4 regions of the Mesorhizobium sp. WSM4842 genome follow, and region 4 is predicted to be linked to each of the others. Evidence: predicted binding sites of a transcription regulator. Region 4 holds the regulator's gene; each other region holds the start of a gene.
The links. The regulator LexA, encoded in region 4, represses DNA repair genes until DNA is damaged. The targets are predictions, from matches to a motif close to TGTTCNNNNTGTGTTCNG.
Positions count from the first base shown of each region.

Region 1 (4,192 bases), 2.9 Mb from region 4:
GATCTCGGGCTTTTCCGGTGCGTCATCCATTGTCGCGACGACCCGGTACGATCCGTCCGGAAGCGGCGCCACCACCACCAGCCCGGCCGGTGCAAAGAACAGCGACACTTCCGTCGGCCCAACCGGCCAGTCGAGACGAACATCGGCGAGTACGAACGAAGCGTCATAGGCCGCGCCGTCGAACTCGATGCCGGTCGACCTGCGCACCAGGCTTTGCATGCCGTCGGCACCAACGACATAGCGTGCCGATATCAGTTTCTCGCGGCCGTTCTCGACCACCGTCACGCGCGCGCCGTCAGCATCCTGAACGACCGCCTTGGCCTCGACCATGCGGTGAATCACACCGCCCAGGGCTGCGATCCGTTCGGCGAACACCTGCTCGGTCAGGTTCTGAGGCAGCATCATCAAATAGGGATGCCTTGACGGAAGCTTGCCGAAATCAAGCGTGAGCTGCGCCCGATTGCGGTCGCGGATGGCGAAATTCTGCAGCTTCAGGGCAAGTTCGCTCAGCCGCTGCGTGACGCCGAGAGGCTCCAGCGTTTCCAGCGTCTGCGAGTGGATGACGCCAGCCCGCGAGGTCTGAAGGCCCTGCGCCAGCCTGTCGATCAGAACATGATCGACACCGGCTTGGTGCAGCACGATGGACAGCGCCATGCCGGTCGGGCCGGCGCCAATGATCAGGACTTCCGTTGTATCGGGCAACATTTTTTCTCTCCATTTGTCAACGATCGTTGACTTTCTAGTCGAAGCTATTGCATTTGTCAACGGCCGTTGGCATATGAATTTTCATGACCGAGAATCAGCCGAAGAAACCCAGCAAGTCGGACCGCACGCGCGCCCAAATCCTCGAGGCCGCGAGGCTCCTGTTCGCCGAGCGCGGCTATGACGGCGCCTCCATCCGCGACGTCGCGGCGCATGCCTCGATCGATCCGGCCATGGTGATCCGCTATTTCCGCAGCAAGGACGAGCTGTTCGCCAGGGCGGCGGTCGTCGACCTGCAATTGCCGGCACTTCGGGTGATCGACCGAAACACCATCGGTGAAACGCTGATCAGGCGTTTTCTCGAAATCTGGGAGGGCGCGGCCAGCGGTCCTGGCATGGCAATTCTGCTGCGTTCGGCGACGTCGAACGAATTCGCCGCCGAAAAGCTGCGTGACGTATTTGGCAACCAGGTCAGGCCGGTGGTTGCGGCGGTCGCTGATCCCGCCGACGCGGGTCGACGTGCCGGGCTCGTTTCGAGCCAGTTGCTGGGTTTGGCGATGTGCCGATACCTGCTGCGGCTTCCGCCCGTCGTCGCCCTGTCCCACGATGAAATCATTCAGAACGTCGGCCCTACTTTGCAGCGCTATGCCGTGGGAGAGGACATTTCTTGAACCCGGAGTCTGGTCCTCGTGCGCGACTGCGCCGACCGACGGACGTGACACCGATTTGTGCCGAAGCGGCACGCAAAAGTTAACGGCGGCCGCACAGCCTGTGCAAAACCCTGTTCCTCGCCTGTTGATAACAGGTGGAAAACCTGTTCACGACACAACATATTGGGGTGAACAAACCGGGAAACACCCGCCAGCGCTGATTCGTCGCCGTTTCGTTCCGGCTTTGACCGGAAGGTTAACGACAAAGGCTGAAAACATCCCTCAAACCGTAAAGGCGCGTTAGGAAAGATCAATAATTTCATAATGTTGGGTGATGCCCGCCGGCCTGCGCCGATCGTTTACCGGCAACTGTTAAGGAGGACGTCCGCCCTGCATGAATCGGGCCAGTTCGGCGATTCAGCATGTGGTGAGACTCGTCGGCAAAAAGTCCAGATGTAGCCGTGAACAAAACCTGAATCAGCAAGAGTCAGCGATTCGTAGCTGATTCGTTCCAGACTCGTTCCAACTGTTAATCAGGACCGGTTGACAACACCAGACGAGAGCCTTCGAGCTGCCGTCGGAACATTCCGCTTTCGCTTCGCACTCGAAATCCCTATGTGTCGGCTGTCACACGCGCCGCCACGGGGCGCGCTCCCGACAACGCGAAGAAGAGAGCCTGATTTCCAGGTCGATGAACATCCCGCCGAAACATATTGAGCCGCTGATCCTCTCGGGCCGCGACGTGACTGCCGTGCTCGGGCCGACCAACACCGGTAAGACCCATCTCGCCATCGAGCGCATGGTGGCGCATGAAAGCGGCATCATCGGCCTGCCGCTCAGGTTGCTCGCCCGCGAGGTTTATTCACGCGTCTGCGAGAAGGTCGGCGCTCACAAGGTGGCGCTCATCACCGGCGAGGAGAAGATCCAGCCCGACGGTGCCAGATATTCGGTCTGTACCGTCGAAGCCATGCCGCGCGAGACCAACGCCGCCTTCGTCGCCATCGACGAGGTGCAGCTGGCTGGCGATCTCGAGCGCGGCCACATCTTCACCGACCGTATCCTGCATCTGCGCGGCCGCCAGGAGACATTGCTGCTCGGCGCAGCCACCATGCACGGCATCCTCCAGCGTCTGCTGAAGGGCGTGTCGGTGGTGACCCGGCCACGGCTGTCGCATCTCGCCTATGCCGGCTCGAAGAAGCTGACCCGCCTGCCGCGACGCACGGCGATCGTCGCCTTTTCCGCCGACGAGGTCTATGCGATTGCCGAACTGATCCGCCGCCAGCAAGGGGGTGCGGCCGTCGTGCTCGGCGCGCTATCACCCCGCACTCGCAACGCGCAGGTGGAGCTGTTCCAATCGGGTGATGTCGATTACCTGGTCGCCACCGATGCGATCGGCATGGGCCTGAACCTCGATCTCGATCATGTCGCCTTCGCTCAAAACCGTAAATTCGATGGCTACCAGTATCGCAACCTGACGGCGGCCGAGCTCGGCCAGATCGCCGGCCGCGCCGGCCGGCACTTGCGCGACGGCACTTTCGGCGTCACCGGCCAGGTCGATCCGCTCGACGAAGATCTGGTCAAGAAGATCGAAGGGCATGAGTTCGACCCGGTGAAAGTGCTGCAATGGCGCACCGCGCATTTCGATTTCGCCAGCCTCGATGCGCTGAAGCGCTCCACCGAGACCAACGCGCCGGTCGAAGGCCTGACGCGTGCGCTACCGGCTGTGGATGCGCAGGCGCTCGAGCATTTGTCCCGCGACGAGGATATCCGGGCCTTGGCCACCAACGCCAAGCGCGTGGCGCTGTTGTGGGAGGCCTGCGCCCTTCCCGACTACAGGAAGATCGCGCCTGCCCAGCATGCCGACCTGATCGCCTCGATCTACATGGACCTTGCCAGGCATGGCCATGTCGACGAGAATTACATGGCCGAGCAGGTGCGCCGTGCCGACACCACCGAGGGCGACATCGACACGCTGTCGCACCGGATCGCCCAGATCCGCACCTGGACATTCGTCTCCAACCGGCCCGGCTGGCTGGCCGATCAGGCACACTGGCAGGAAAAGACGCGCGAAATCGAAGACAGATTGTCGGATGCGCTGCATGAGCGGTTGACGAAACGCTTCGTAGACCGCAGGACTTCCGTCCTCATGCGGCGCCTTAGAGAAAATACCATGCCTGAAGCCGAAATTAGCCCAACCGGAACTGTCCTCGTCGAAGGCCATCATGTCGGCGAGTTGCAAGGGTTCCGCTTCACCGCCGACCAGAGCGCCGGCGGCGAGGACGCCAAGGCAGTGCGCACAGCAGCCCAGAAGGCGCTTGCAGCCGAATTCGAGGCGCGGGCCGAACGCTTCGGCGCCTCGGCCAATGGCGACATCGCGCTCGGCTCCGACGGCACGCTGCGCTGGATCGGCGCGCCGATCGGCACGCTGGTCGCAGGCGACGAGCCGTTGAAGCCGCGCCTTGTGCTGCTGGCCGACGAGCAGCTCACCGGACCAGCCCGCGACAAGGTCGCGGCGCGCGCCGAGCGCTTCGTCAATTTCCAGATCGAGTCCTTGCTGAAGCCGCTGGTCGACCTCAAGAACGCCGAGCAGATCACCGGCATCGGCCGCGGCATTGCCTTCCAGCTCGTCGAGCATTTCGGCCTCATCAACCGCCGCGACATCGCCCAGGAGATGAAGTCGCTCGACCAGGAAGGCCGCGCCGCCCTTCGCCGGCTCGGCGTGCGCTTCGGCGCCTACCACGTCTTCGCGCCCGCGCTGATCAAGCCGGCCCCGGCCGGACTGGTGACGCTGTTGTGGGCGCTGCAGAACGACGGCAAGGACAAGCCCGGCTTTGGCGATG
Region 1 covers NZ_CM148372.1:1,504,365-1,508,556, reverse strand. Annotated here, with positions in the region: gene AC0NIE_RS07140 (FAD-dependent monooxygenase) at 1-705, opposite strand, end outside; gene AC0NIE_RS07135 (TetR/AcrR family transcriptional regulator) at 789-1,373, shown strand; gene AC0NIE_RS07130 (helicase-related protein) at 2,044-4,192, shown strand, end outside.
Region 1: a site for LexA is predicted at 1,860-1,877, ahead of AC0NIE_RS07130 (helicase-related protein). Genes of this name have one in related genera too.

Region 2 (4,192 bases), 1.0 Mb from region 4:
CACCGCCAGCCATCTCGGCTACAAGATGGCGCTGTAGCGCTCGATCGGCTGATTGCCGAAGTCGGCGCTGCCCCTTGCATGTTCGGATTGCGGCTATTTGTGCAAGATAGCTGTACTCCCCGACGGATGGCCGTCCGCCGGGGAGTGGACGGATGGGACCGTACGCCCCTTGGTGTGAGCCGCGGATGAGCAAGGTCCATTCGTTCTCACATTGGTCCTGAACAGATGATGGGGAGCAAGTCCCGCATGCAAGGCAAGGTATTGTCCGAACCGAATGCGACGCCGCCAGTCTATGCCGGCATCGACGTGTGTAAAGAGTGGCTGGATGTCTACGTCCATCCGGCCGGCAAGAGCTTCCGCGTCGCCAATGACAGTGGCGGACTGCGGCGGCTGAAGCGCCTGCTCGGCGAGCTTGCGGTGAGGCGGGTGGTCCTGGAGGCGACGTCCAAATACCATCGGGCGGCGCAACGCTCGCTGCACGAGGCGGGATTGGCCGTGGCCGTCGTCAACCCGCTGCGCGCTCGGCTCTTTGCCGAAGCCTGCGGCCAGCTCGCCAAGACCGATAGGATCGACGCCAGGCTGCTGGCCTTGATGGGGGTCGCACTCGAACCGGCCGAGACGGTACCGGCTTCGCTTGCGATGGAAGCATTGCAGGAAATCGTCGGCGTGCGCGGTGCCGCCAGTGCCGAACGCACCGCGCTCATCAACCGCTTGGCGACACTCCAAAGCCCCTTTCTGCGCGCCGAACTCAAGCGCAGACTGCGGATGATCGAACGCCACCTCGTCCGTCTCGAAACCGAAACCGCTCGCCTGATCTCGGCCGACCCCGCCCTTGCCCGCCGCCACGCCATCTTGGTGTCGATCCCGGGCATTGGCCCGATCACGGCCACCGCGCTGCTGGTCGGTCTCGCCGAGATGGGCACGCTCAACGCCAAACAGGCGGCCATGCTGACCGGCCTCGCCCCCGTCGCCCACGACAGCGGGCCGCGTCAGGGCCGCCGTGCAATCAAAGGCGGACGCAAGGCTGTCAGAAACGTCCTCTACATGGCGGCGCTGTCGGCAAGCCGCTACAACAAGGACCTTGCCGCCTTCGCCGCACGCCTGCGCAACGCCGGAAAGGCCGCAAAGGTCATCCTCGTCGCCGTCATGCGAAAGCTCGTCGTCATGGCCAACGCACTCATCGCCCAAGACCGCTTCTGGAGCCCAATCGCCCCTTGACAACAAACACAGATGCTCATCCGCCTGCCGGCACCTTCTCCCCGTATAGTGACGGGGCGAAGGGGGCTGTCCGCAACCTCGGCACTTTCCTGCAACGTTGGTGATTGGCGAAACCATCGATGAGAGCGTCCTTCTCCCCGTCCCTATACGGGGAGAAGTGCCCGGCAGGGCGATGAGGGGCAGCGCAAACCTCAAGCGATTGCCCTCCACCTGCCCTCCACGCTCCTTGACAATCCACCCGCAATGTTCTCTTTATGTTCCATACAAACCTCAAGACATGCGGCGTTCGAACCGCCGCGGGCGAACGGGCCGGATGGAAGCCAACATCCTCCACGCGGATCTGGATGCCTTCTATGCCTCGGTCGAACAGTTGCTCGACCCGGCCCTGCGCGGCAAGCCGATCGCCGTCGGCGGCGGTGTGGTGCTGGCCGCTTCCTACGAGGCCAAGGCCTTTGGCGTGCGTGGCGGCATGCCGGGGCGGCGCGCCCGGGAACTCTGCCCCGGGCTGATTTTCGTCGGCGGCCATTTCAAGGATTATCAGCGGCTCGGCGACGCGGCCATCAAAGTGCTTGGCGATTTCACGCCGATGGTCGAGCGGATCTCCATCGACGAGGCCTTCGCCGACGTCGCCGGCTGCACCCATCTGTTCGGTCCGCCGGCCGAGATCGCCACAACCATCCGCCGCCGCGTGCGGGCGGAGCTCGGTCTGCCGATCTCGGTCGGCGTGGCGCGCACCAAGCACCTGGCCAAGATCGCCTCGCAAGTGGCCAAGCCCGACGGGCTGGTGGTCGTCGATCCACGCCACGAGTTGGCGTTCCTGCACGATCTGCCGGTCGAGCTGATGTGGGGCGTCGGCCCGGTCACCAGGGAGCGGCTGGCCGGCATCGGTGTGCGCACCGTCGGCGAACTGGCGAAGACGCCTGGCTGGTCGCTGGAGCGCCTGCTCGGGCCGGCGGCGGGCGAAAAACTCAACGCGCTGGCCTGGAACCGCGATCCGCGCAAGCTCGAGACGCAGCGCCGGGCGCGATCGGCCGGCGCACAATCGGCGCTCGGCAGGAAGCCGGCCGAGGCAAAAATCTTCGTGCCGGCGCTGCTGCATCTGGCCGACAGGGTCGCCACCAGGCTGCGGGCGAAATCACGGCCCGGCCGCACGGTGGCGGTCCGCGTCCGCTTTGCCGATCTGCGCTCGGTGACCCGCTCGATCTCCCTCGACCAGCCGATTTCGGCAACCGCCATGCTGGCCGAAATCGCCGAGGCGCTGGTGCGCAAGGTGCTTGTCGATCATCCGCACGAAAAGACCATCTCGCTGCTGGCGATCGCCGTCTCGCATCTGGAAAAGCAACCGGCCCTGCAGCTGGAACTGCCGCTCGGCCTCGATGACGACGGGCGCCGCCCCGGCACCAGGAAGGGCGCGGCGCGCTGGACCGCCGACCGCGCCATCGACAAGATCCGCGACCGTTTCGGCTGGGAGGCGGTCGGCTATGCCTCGGTCGCGCTCGGGCAGTCGCGCTCGGTCCCCGACGCGTTTCGAGAGCTGGCCGAAAAGGAATTGTGAGCCGCGATTACTCTTGGTCGCAAATCGCCGGAATGACGTTCTTGGATCCAGTTCGTTGTGCACCGGTTTTTGGCATCAACCGGATAGGGCAGCACCCGCTCGCAAATTTTCTGCGTCTTCTGGTCGTCAGACCAAAAGCGTTGCGCCGCCCCAGGCGATCAGGACGATGCCGGCCGCCCGGCCAACCCGCTGGCCGGCAGGAAACGCCTTTTCTACCAGCACCAGAATGGCGAGCCCGGCAACCCACACCAGGTTCATGATGCCCCCCACGAACAACAACGCCATCAGCATCCAGCAGCATCCGACACAAAACGCCCCGTGCAGTGCGCCCAAAACGCAGCGCGCCGAGTGCGTGGGGACGCCAGTGTCGGGCAAGGAACGCCGTCGGTGCCCGGCAATGCGACAGGCAGGCGTTCTTGAGCGGCGAGAGCTGATAGAGGCCCGCGGCGATCAGGACGATGGCTGAAAGCCAGCGGCTTTGTGAGCTCATCAGCGTCGCGGAAGCGAAGGCTTCGCGTTCGAGCAGCCGATGCAACGCGGTCGCCGCAACGGAGAACCCCAGCCAGACCAGGAGGTAGCCTGCCATAAATACGCCGGTGGGCGCGAGCTTGTCCTGGATCTGGCCCTGTGCGAGCGCATGGCGATGCACGCTCGCATAGAGCAGGATGGTCGGCGCCGCGCTCGGCGACATCATGGCGATCATCATGACCCACCACATGGCGATCATCAGCGCCCAGTTCGCGGCCCCCCAGACCCGCGGTTCCGTCGCTGCGGCCATCGCGCTCATGTCCATGCCGGGCATGTCCATGCCAGACATATTCATGCCAGACATATCCATGCCGGGCATATCGGAGGTCACGCCGGCAGTTTGCTGGTGGGGGAACAGCGCGAGCCTCGACATCTCCCACGCATTCATGCCGAGCCCTGCACCGGCGACGATGTAAAGCCAGGCCAGCAGGCACAGCGCCACCACGCCCGCAATCGTGATGACGCGGTCGCGTCTGAGCAGGCGTTCCAGTGGCGACGCGCCGTTCATGCGAGGCGTCAGGCCCGCACCACCCCGTGATTGTTGAGATGCAGCCGCGCGAACTGGCCGTAACTGTCCTTCGTGGTCACCTGAACCGGGCCGCTGGTTGTGCTCGAAGCACTGCCGATCTCGGCGACCGCATATTCGAAGCCGTTCGGCAACACGATCTGCGCGCGCGAGTCCGCACCCGTCACCTTGTTGCGGATCGGTTCGCCGACCGTTTCGATGTAGTCCTTGACGAAGATGCGGCCCCTGCGGCCGTCAATATCGAGGTCGAGATCGATCTTCGTGAACACCGGCTCATTCATTTTTGTCACGGTTGAGGCGTAGACGGCGAACATCGTCGCGAACGGGTCGGTGTCCTGGCCGGTCATGATGCGCAGCAGCGCGTT
Region 2 covers NZ_CM148372.1:3,341,190-3,345,381, reverse strand. Annotated here, with positions in the region: gene AC0NIE_RS16105 (GNAT family N-acetyltransferase) at 1-37, shown strand, start outside; gene AC0NIE_RS16100 (IS110 family RNA-guided transposase) at 247-1,218, shown strand; gene dinB (DNA polymerase IV) at 1,532-2,773, shown strand; gene AC0NIE_RS16090 (DUF2182 domain-containing protein) at 2,781-3,809, opposite strand; gene AC0NIE_RS16085 (DUF1326 domain-containing protein) at 3,818-4,192, opposite strand, start outside.
Region 2: a site for LexA is predicted at 1,463-1,480, ahead of dinB (DNA polymerase IV). Genes of this name have one in related genera too.

Region 3 (4,192 bases), 2.9 Mb from region 4:
ATCTGCTGCTGCGCCAGATCCTTCGGCGCGTCGAGTCCGAGATGCCGCCAGGCATTGGCGGTCAGCACGCGGCCGCGCGGCGTGCGCTGAATAAAACCCTGCTGGATCAGATAGGGCTCTATGATGTCCTCGATGGCGTCGCGCGGCTCGGAAAGCCCTGCCGCAATAGTCTCGATGCCGACCGGCCCGCCGCCAAAATTCCGCGCGATCATCGAGAGATAGCGGCGGTCGAGCGCGTCGAGGCCGAGCGCGTCGACCTCGAGCCGCGTCAGCGCCTCGTCGGCGATCTGGCGATCGACATGACCGTCGCCGGCGACTGATGCAAAATCACGCACGCGGCGCAAAAGGCGGCCGGCGATGCGCGGTGTCCCACGCGCGCGTCGCGCGATCTCCAGCGCGCCATCGTCGCCGAGCGGCATCGCAAGAATGCGGGCGCCGCGCCGCACGATCTGCTCCAGTTCCTCGACGGAGTAGAAATTGAGGCGGACTGGAATGCCGAAGCGGTCGCGCAGCGGGTTGGTCAAAAGGCCGAGCCGGGTGGTAGCGGCGACGAGGGTGAAGCGGGCAAGATCGATCTTGACCGAGCGCGCCGCCGGCCCTTCGCCGATGATCAGGTCGAGCTGGAAATCCTCCATCGCCGGATAGAGAATTTCCTCGACCGCCGGGTTGAGCCGGTGGATCTCGTCGATGAACAGCACGTCGCGGTCTTCGAGATTGGTGAGCAGAGCTGCGAGATCGCCGGCCTTGGCGATGACCGGACCGGAGGTCGAGCGGAAATTGACACCGAGCTCACGCGCCATGATCTGCGCCAGCGTCGTCTTGCCGAGGCCGGGCGGCCCGACGAACAGCACGTGGTCAAGCGCCTCGCTGCGGCCCTTGGCAGCCTCGATGAACACTTTGAGATTGGCCCGCACCGCCGCTTGGCCGACGAAGTCGCCGAGCGTCTGCGGCCGCAAGGTCTGCTCGGCATCCTCGCCGCGCTTGTCGGGAGCAATGAGGCGTGGCGAAAGGCTCATGCGGCCTTCCTTGCACAGGGCAGGGAACGGGACAAGCGCAGACTCACCGCGCCAGCTCCTTCAGCCCGAAGCGGATCAGCTTCGAAGCATCCGCATCCTCGCCGGCGCTCTTCAGCGCCGCCGCCACCGCATTGGCGGCGGTATCGCGCGAATAGCCGAGATTGACCAGCGCCGAGACGGCGTCGGTGATCGGCGCCGGCGCGACGCCATCGCCGAGTTCCTGCTTCAGGCCGATGGTGCCGGAGGCAGTGCCCGCATAGGCTGGCGCCTTGTTCTTCAGTTCGGTGACGATGCGCTCAGCCACCTTTTTGCCGACGCCGGGCGCGCGGCTGACCATGGCAATATCACGTAGCGCGATGGCATTGGCGAGATCGGCCGGCGCCAGCGTCGACAGAATGGCCAGTGCCACCTTGGCGCCGACGCCCTGCACATTGCTCATCAACAGCCGGAACCACTCGCGCTCCAGCACCGACTGGAAACCGTAGAGCCGCAGCATATCCTCGCGCACATAGGTCTCGATGAACAGCACCACCGCCTCGCCGGGTGCCGGCAAAGCGGCAAGCGTGCGCGCCGAGCAGTGGGCGACATAGCCGACGCCGTGCACATCGACGATGCAGAAATCCTCGTCGACCTCGTCCAGCGTGCCTTTGAGCTTGCCGATCATGTGTGGTCCCTCATGCCAGCGCCGCCATCCTGTAGACAACACTCTGCCGGTGATGCGCGTGGCAGATGGCAATGGCCAGCGCGTCGGCGGCATCGTCGGTGTCGAACGTCGCCTTCGGCATCAGCACCTTGACCATCATGTGGATCTGCTTCTTGTCGCCATGGCCGACGCCGATCACCGCCTTCTTGACGGCGTTGGGCGCATATTCGGCAACGACCAGACCGGCCAGCGCCGGCACCAGCATGGCGATGCCGCGCGCCTGGCCAAGCTTCAGCGTCGCCGCCGCATCCTTGTTGACGAAGGTCTGCTCGACCGCCGCCTCGTGCGGCATGGCGGTATGCAGGATCTCGGCAAGCCCGTCATGCAACTGGCAAAGCCGTGTCGCCAGCGCCGCCTTGTCGTCGGAACGGACGGTTCCGGAGGCGACGAAGCGCAGCGAATTGCCGAGGCTCTCGACGATGCCCCAGCCGGTGCGCCTCAGCCCCGGATCGATGCCGATAATGCGAATCGTTTCCCCCATCCACCAAGTCTACCCTTGGCGGACAGCGATGCCAGCGAAATGTGAACAAACCAGAAACAGGTTCTGGCTACGTCCAGGAGAGCCTCTAAGAGGCCGTTTCGAAAGTCGCTCCGGCGAGTCATATGGTGGTGGTTTCGAGAACCGGAGCGGAGCGGACATTTGGGTCCGTGAGCCCGCATGATCCCGAAAATCGGAGAGATTTTCGGAAAGGATCATGCGCAAAATCAAAAGTGCTACAGCGTCCTTTGTGCGTCCAAGAAGGACGCGCGGCGCTGTAGGTAAGCGCAGAAAAACGCCGTCAGATGGCCGCCGGAGTAGAGTTTCCAAACAGTCTCTCAGCCGCGGGCGAAAGCCGTGTTCAGCAGCGTGATCTGATCGGAAACCGGATTGACGGGGTGGCCGGATGGCGAGACCTCGGCCACGGCGCTGCCGTAGATTTCCTCGTCCATGCGACGCACCAGCGCCTGCAGGCGCAGCGAACGGTTGACGAGATCAAGAAAATCCTTGGGCAGTTCGACCCAGCCTGCCGCATCGTTGTTGGCGGAAGCGGTGTCGAGACGCACCTTGGATTTTTCGGAAGCAACCTGATCGCGGGTCATCTCGCCGGAATTCGCCGCGCGCTGCAAAAGCAGCCAGGAGGCGACCTGCATCAGCCTCGTGGTCAATCGCATCGATTCGGCCGCATAGAGCGTCGCCGCCAGCCTGGACAGTTTCTTCGCCTCGGCCCGGCCCTTGCCGTCCAGATATTCGGCCGCCTGCTCGACCAGGCCCATGCCTTCCTGGTAGAGCGGCTTGAAGGATTGGGAGAAAACCCGGCGCTCCGCCAGCTTGATGGTTTTCGCGCTTCCCTTCGAAGGATCGTTCATCGATACGCCCTGCACTTGCCTTACAGCCGGCCGAATCGGCGTCATCGCCGTCACGCCCTGCACCCTATATGACCGAGGGTTGAAAATGCGCTTCGCCGCCGGCGAAGGCAAGCACATGTTTAACAAACGGTTAATGGCGGCGCAGGCGTTGGCAATCCGGATCGCGGACAAAAAAAGAGCCGCGGATAAGGCGGCTCTCAGGAGTTTAACAGGGAGGCGTCAAACAAAGTGGCTCCAACCACTCGGTAAGAATCCAGATCACTGGATGCACATAGTAAACGCCTGTAAAGCTTAATGAAGCCTTAACGGCGCGGATATTTTTTGAACAAGCGTCGCCCGCCTGTGCCGTAACAGCACAATATTCAGGCCTTTTGGGCTTGAGCAAGCCGCTCGGCTTTCCAAACCACCGGTAGCGCGATGTAGGCGAACAGCAGCAATCCTGCGTAAAAACCCATCGAGGATGTTGCCACCAGCGGCTCGATCGCGGGGTTGCCGCCAAGCATGATGTAGAGGCCGATCAACAGGCCGATGCCACTGATTGCCGTCAACCAGAAATGAACGGTGGCAAGCCTCTTTTCCGCGACTGCCGGAAACAGATGGTAGAAGAAGGCGAACACCGCCGACATCAGCCATCCGGCCACCATGATGTGGGCGTGGGTCGGCATCTGGCCATGGTCCTGGCTGATCGCCATCTGAAGGCCGAGCGCCATCCCGAACATCGCGTAGATGACGGCCAGCGTGAAGAAATTTCGTGCTACCTTTTGCATAGTATCCCCCGATTTACCTTTTCCGTATTCGGAATGGGCTGAGTTCAGGCGGTTGATCCGCCACCGGGTCCCCGGCATCGGTGCATTAGCATCGGCAATGTTTCTGGACGATGCCGCATGGCGCCCGATCCCTCCCGGTGCTGTCAGAATAGCAGGAAACGGCGCGATGCGCTTGCGCAATCGTTGAACGATGCCGTTACGGCCGTGTCTCATCGGACGCCGAAACAAAGCTGCCTCCCGCGCGACATCGTTCCGAAACAGGCGCCGCGCTAAACGCCCCGCTCCTCGCAGCGAGATGGAGCAAAATGTGCGCCGCTCGCAATCGTCAAACACCCAAGGAGGCAACCATGGATTGGTAC
Region 3 covers NZ_CM148372.1:1,459,149-1,463,340, reverse strand. Annotated here, with positions in the region: gene ruvB (Holliday junction branch migration DNA helicase RuvB) at 1-1,016, opposite strand, end outside; gene ruvA (Holliday junction branch migration protein RuvA) at 1,060-1,680, opposite strand; gene ruvC (crossover junction endodeoxyribonuclease RuvC) at 1,691-2,200, opposite strand; gene rcdA (protease adaptor protein RcdA) at 2,536-3,066, opposite strand; gene AC0NIE_RS06920 (hypothetical protein) at 3,429-3,833, opposite strand; gene AC0NIE_RS06915 (DUF2269 family protein) at 4,181-4,192, shown strand, end outside.
Region 3: a site for LexA is predicted at 2,242-2,259, ahead of ruvC (crossover junction endodeoxyribonuclease RuvC). Genes of this name have one in related genera too.

Region 4 (4,192 bases):
GACCGGCGGCAAATCCGGCGACTACAAGGCGGATGCCAAGGGGGCAGGCTAATAATGGCACTGCTTCCGGTCGCCGAGGCGCTCGAGCGCCTGCTTGAGGATGCTGCGCCCTTGCAGGCTGAAAGCGTCGCCCTGATGGACGCCGCCGACCGCGTGCTGGCGGAGCCGCTCCTGGCGCTCCGCACCCAGCCGCCGTTCAACGCGTCCGCCATGGACGGCTATGCCGTGCGGGCCGAGGATGTCGCATCCGTGCCCGCAAGACTTTCGGTGATCGGCATGGCGCCGGCCGGACGCGGCTTTGCCGGAACAGTCGGCCCGGCGCAGGCCGTGCGCATCTTCACCGGCGCGCCGCTTCCTGCAGGCGCGGACACCATCGTCATCCAGGAGAATGTCCGCGACCTCGGCGGCGGCAGCATCGAAGTGACCGCGTCGACGGTTGAAGGCCGCAACATCCGCCGCCTCGGGCTCGATTTCTCGAAGGGCGACGTCCTGCTGGAGAAAGGCCGCCCGCTTGATCCGGCGGCATTGTCGCTGGCGGCGTCGGCCAACCACCCGCAGGTCAGCGTGGTGAAACGGCCGTTGGTCGCCATCATCGCCACCGGCGACGAATTGCTGCCGCCGGGCAGCGACCTTGGCCCCGACCAGATCATCTCGTCCAATGCCTATGGCGTCGCCGCCGCGGCCCGCTCGGTCGGCGCCAGCGCGCTCGATCTCGGCATCGCCCCCGACCGCAAGGAGGCGATCGCCACGCTGGTGAAACAAGCGGTCGACGCAGGCGCCGACGTCATCGTCACGCTGGGCGGCGCCTCGGTCGGCGACCATGACCTGGTTCATGACGTGCTGACCGGTGAAGGCATGACGCTCGATTTCTGGAAAATCGCCATGCGGCCCGGCAAGCCGCTGATGTTCGGGCGGCTGGGTGACATCCGCTGCATCGGCCTGCCTGGCAATCCGGTGGCGAGCCTGGTCTGCACGCAGCTCTTTCTGACGCCGCTGCTTGCGCGGCTCGGCGGCCGCGCCTTCCGGCAGGACATGCGTCAGGCGCGGCTCGGCGCCGCCATGCCGGCCAACGATCTCAGGCAGGACTATGTACGCGCCGTGGTTAGCGAAGAAGCCGGCACGCTGCTGGCGACCCCGTTCGGCATCCAGGATTCCTCGATGCTCAAAATGCTGGCCGACGCCAACGGGCTGATCGTGCGCGAGCCGTTCGCTCCCCCAGCCGCGACGGGCGCCGCGTGCAGCGTGCTGATGCTACGCTGAACAAAACGTCAACACATTCATTAAATTTTAAACGGTTGCGGAACACAACTGGAACAGATAGTGTTTGTTCTGGGTTTGTTTTTCTGATTCTGTTGGGGTCGCGATGCTGACACGCAAACAACATGAACTGCTGATGTTCATCCACGAGCGGCTGAAGGAAAGCGGCATTCCGCCCTCGTTCGACGAGATGAAGGAAGCGCTCGACCTCGCCTCGAAGTCGGGGATCCATCGGCTGATCACTGCACTGGAGGAGCGCGGTTTCATTCGCCGCCTGCCCAACCGCGCCCGCGCGCTGGAGGTGCTGCGCCTGCCCGATTCGATCGCGCCCGGCCTCAATGCGGCGCGCAAATTCTCGCCAAGCGTCATTCAGGGCAGCCTTGGGCAGGGCAGCCTCGGACGACAGATCAAGCCGGCGCCTTCGCGCATGCCCGCAGCCGGCAATGACGACGACGTCGTTGCCACCATCTCCATACCGGTGATGGGCCGCATCGCTGCCGGTGTGCCGATCGACGCCATCCAGCACCAGACGCATTCGATTTCGGTACCACCGGACATGATCACCGGCGGCACGCACTACGCGCTGGAGGTCAAGGGTGACTCGATGATCGAGGCCGGCATTTTCGACGGCGACACGGTCATCATCCGCAACGCCGACACCGCCCAGCCTGGCGAGATCATCGTCGCCTTGGTCGACGACGAGGAAGCGACGCTGAAGCGGTTCCGCCGCAAAGGTGCCTCGATCGCACTGGAAGCCGCCAATCCGGCCTATGAGACGCGCATCTTCGGGCCGGACAGGGTCAAGGTGCAAGGCAAGCTCGTCGGACTGATCCGGCGTTACTGAACGGCAGGCTTTTTGGGTTTCTCGGCCCTGCGGTATGGCGGCAGGCCCCTCGCCTCGCGCGAAAATCTCCGCTGCTCATGCCAAGGCCTATAGGGCTGTCTGACGGCAAAACGGATTTCTGCGCGCGTCGTCGCAGATAGCGGATCGAAAAAGACGGCGGCACTGCCCATGCGAGCGAGCTGCCGTTTGGTGACGACGAGAACCAGCGGATTGCGGCAGGGATTATAATAGGCTGTGGCATCATCGATGACGATCAAATCCGCAAAGGCACAGGCTGGCCGTGCGGTTTTGCGGTCGTCGGCGAGCGCGATGATCGCGCCGGACTGGTGCCGGGCGAGGCACAGGCCGGCAGTGCAGTAGAAGGGCGCTCCCGGCGGCAGGTCGGCCGGGTCGACGATGTCGAACCGCACGTCTCCTTTTTCGAATGTCTCCGGCTCGACAATGGTCGCTGAAACCAGCGCATGTTTCCAGTTGTCGGTGGTGAATTCGTTCGAGCGCACCCGGTTGACGGCAAGTTCGCCGCCGCCGATCGGCAGCGCCACCAGATGCGCATCTTCCGAAATCAGCACGTCGGGGGTGCGCGTCTCGGAAATCGTCAGCAGGCCGGCGAGCGCAAAGGGAAGTGCCGCAAGCCGCAACCATGTCGTTGCCATCGTGGCGATGACCAGGGCGGCCGTCACCAGCAGAACCGACTGCAACGAGATCAGCCCGACGGCATCGACCGGCGACCGCTCGGAGATCCATCCCGATATTGCAATCATGGCCGTCAGCCCCTTGCCCATCATGTATAGGAAAGGGCCGTCGAAGCCGAACGGCATTGCCAAGGCGCTGACGACGGCCAGGAACATCACGACCGTGACGATCGGCATGACGGCCAGATTGGCGAACAGGCTGAGCGGCGAGACGCGCTGGAAGTGCCAGATGGCGAAGAGTGCGGTGGCGCTGCCGGCAATGATGGAGGTCATTGCGATGGTACCTGTCCCAGCGGCAAGTTTTCGCGTGACGAAAGCGATCGTTGACCGTCGCTGTGGCGGCGCGGTGGCCTTGTCGGCACGATAGTCGGACCAGCCGGCATAGGCGCCCACGAGAGCAGCGGTCGCGGCGAAGGACATCTGGAAGCTTGGGCCGACCACCTCGTGCGGCGACACGACGATGACGGCGATGGCCGAAATCGCCAGATTGCGCATGGTGAGTGCCGCCCGGTCGAACAGCACGGCGACAAGCATTACCGCCAGCATGATAAAGCTGCGTTCAGCCGCGACCACGATACCGGAAAAAATCAGATAGGCAGCGATGGAAACGAGTGCGGCAGCAGCCGCATATTTTTTGACCGGCCGGCGCGACGAAAAATCGGGAACCAGCGCAAAGGCGCCGCGCAGCAATCCCATGATGGTGCCGGCGACAAGCGCCATGTGCAGGCCGGAAATCGAGATGATGTGGTAGATGCCGGTGCGCCGCATCGATTCGTTTATCTCTTCGGGAATGCCGGCACGCACGCCGACGATCAGCGCGGCGGCAATCTCCCCCTCGGCGCCACCGATGCTGTCCCTGATATGGTCGGCGATGGTTTCACGCGCCTTTTCGATCGAGGAAGAAATGCGCGCGGCGAACGGTGCATCTTCGGAAACGACGATCTTCGGATTGCCGAGGAAAAAGCCACTGGCACCGATACCGGCGAAATAGCTGTCGAAGGAGAAGTCATAACTGTCCGGCCTAACCGGGCCAGTCGGAGGCAGAAGCCTCACATAGCCGGTTGCCACCGAGCCTGCGGTCATCTCAGCGGGAATTTTGCGTGCCGAAACCCTGACACGTTCCGGCGCATAACGCAGTGTCGGCCGGGCGGTCGACATCACGTCGATGGTCAGCCTGATCCGGCCGTTCGCCATCTGATCGAGCCTAACGACACGGCCGGTGAGCTGGGTCTGGATTTCCGAGCCGAGCATCTGCGTTCCCACGCGCCAGGTTTCAACCTTGGCGGCGAGTAGCCCGAGTGCGCACAGCAACGCTGCCATGAAGCACAGATGCGTTTTGCGCCATGAGCGTGTCACTGCCGCACACAATGCCGTGAGGACCACGACGGCAATAGGCTGC
Region 4 covers NZ_CM148372.1:4,379,824-4,384,015, reverse strand. Annotated here, with positions in the region: gene moaC (cyclic pyranopterin monophosphate synthase MoaC) at 1-52, shown strand, start outside; gene AC0NIE_RS21210 (molybdopterin molybdotransferase MoeA) at 55-1,260, shown strand; gene lexA (transcriptional repressor LexA) at 1,364-2,101, shown strand; gene AC0NIE_RS21200 (ComEC/Rec2 family competence protein) at 2,095-4,192, opposite strand, start outside.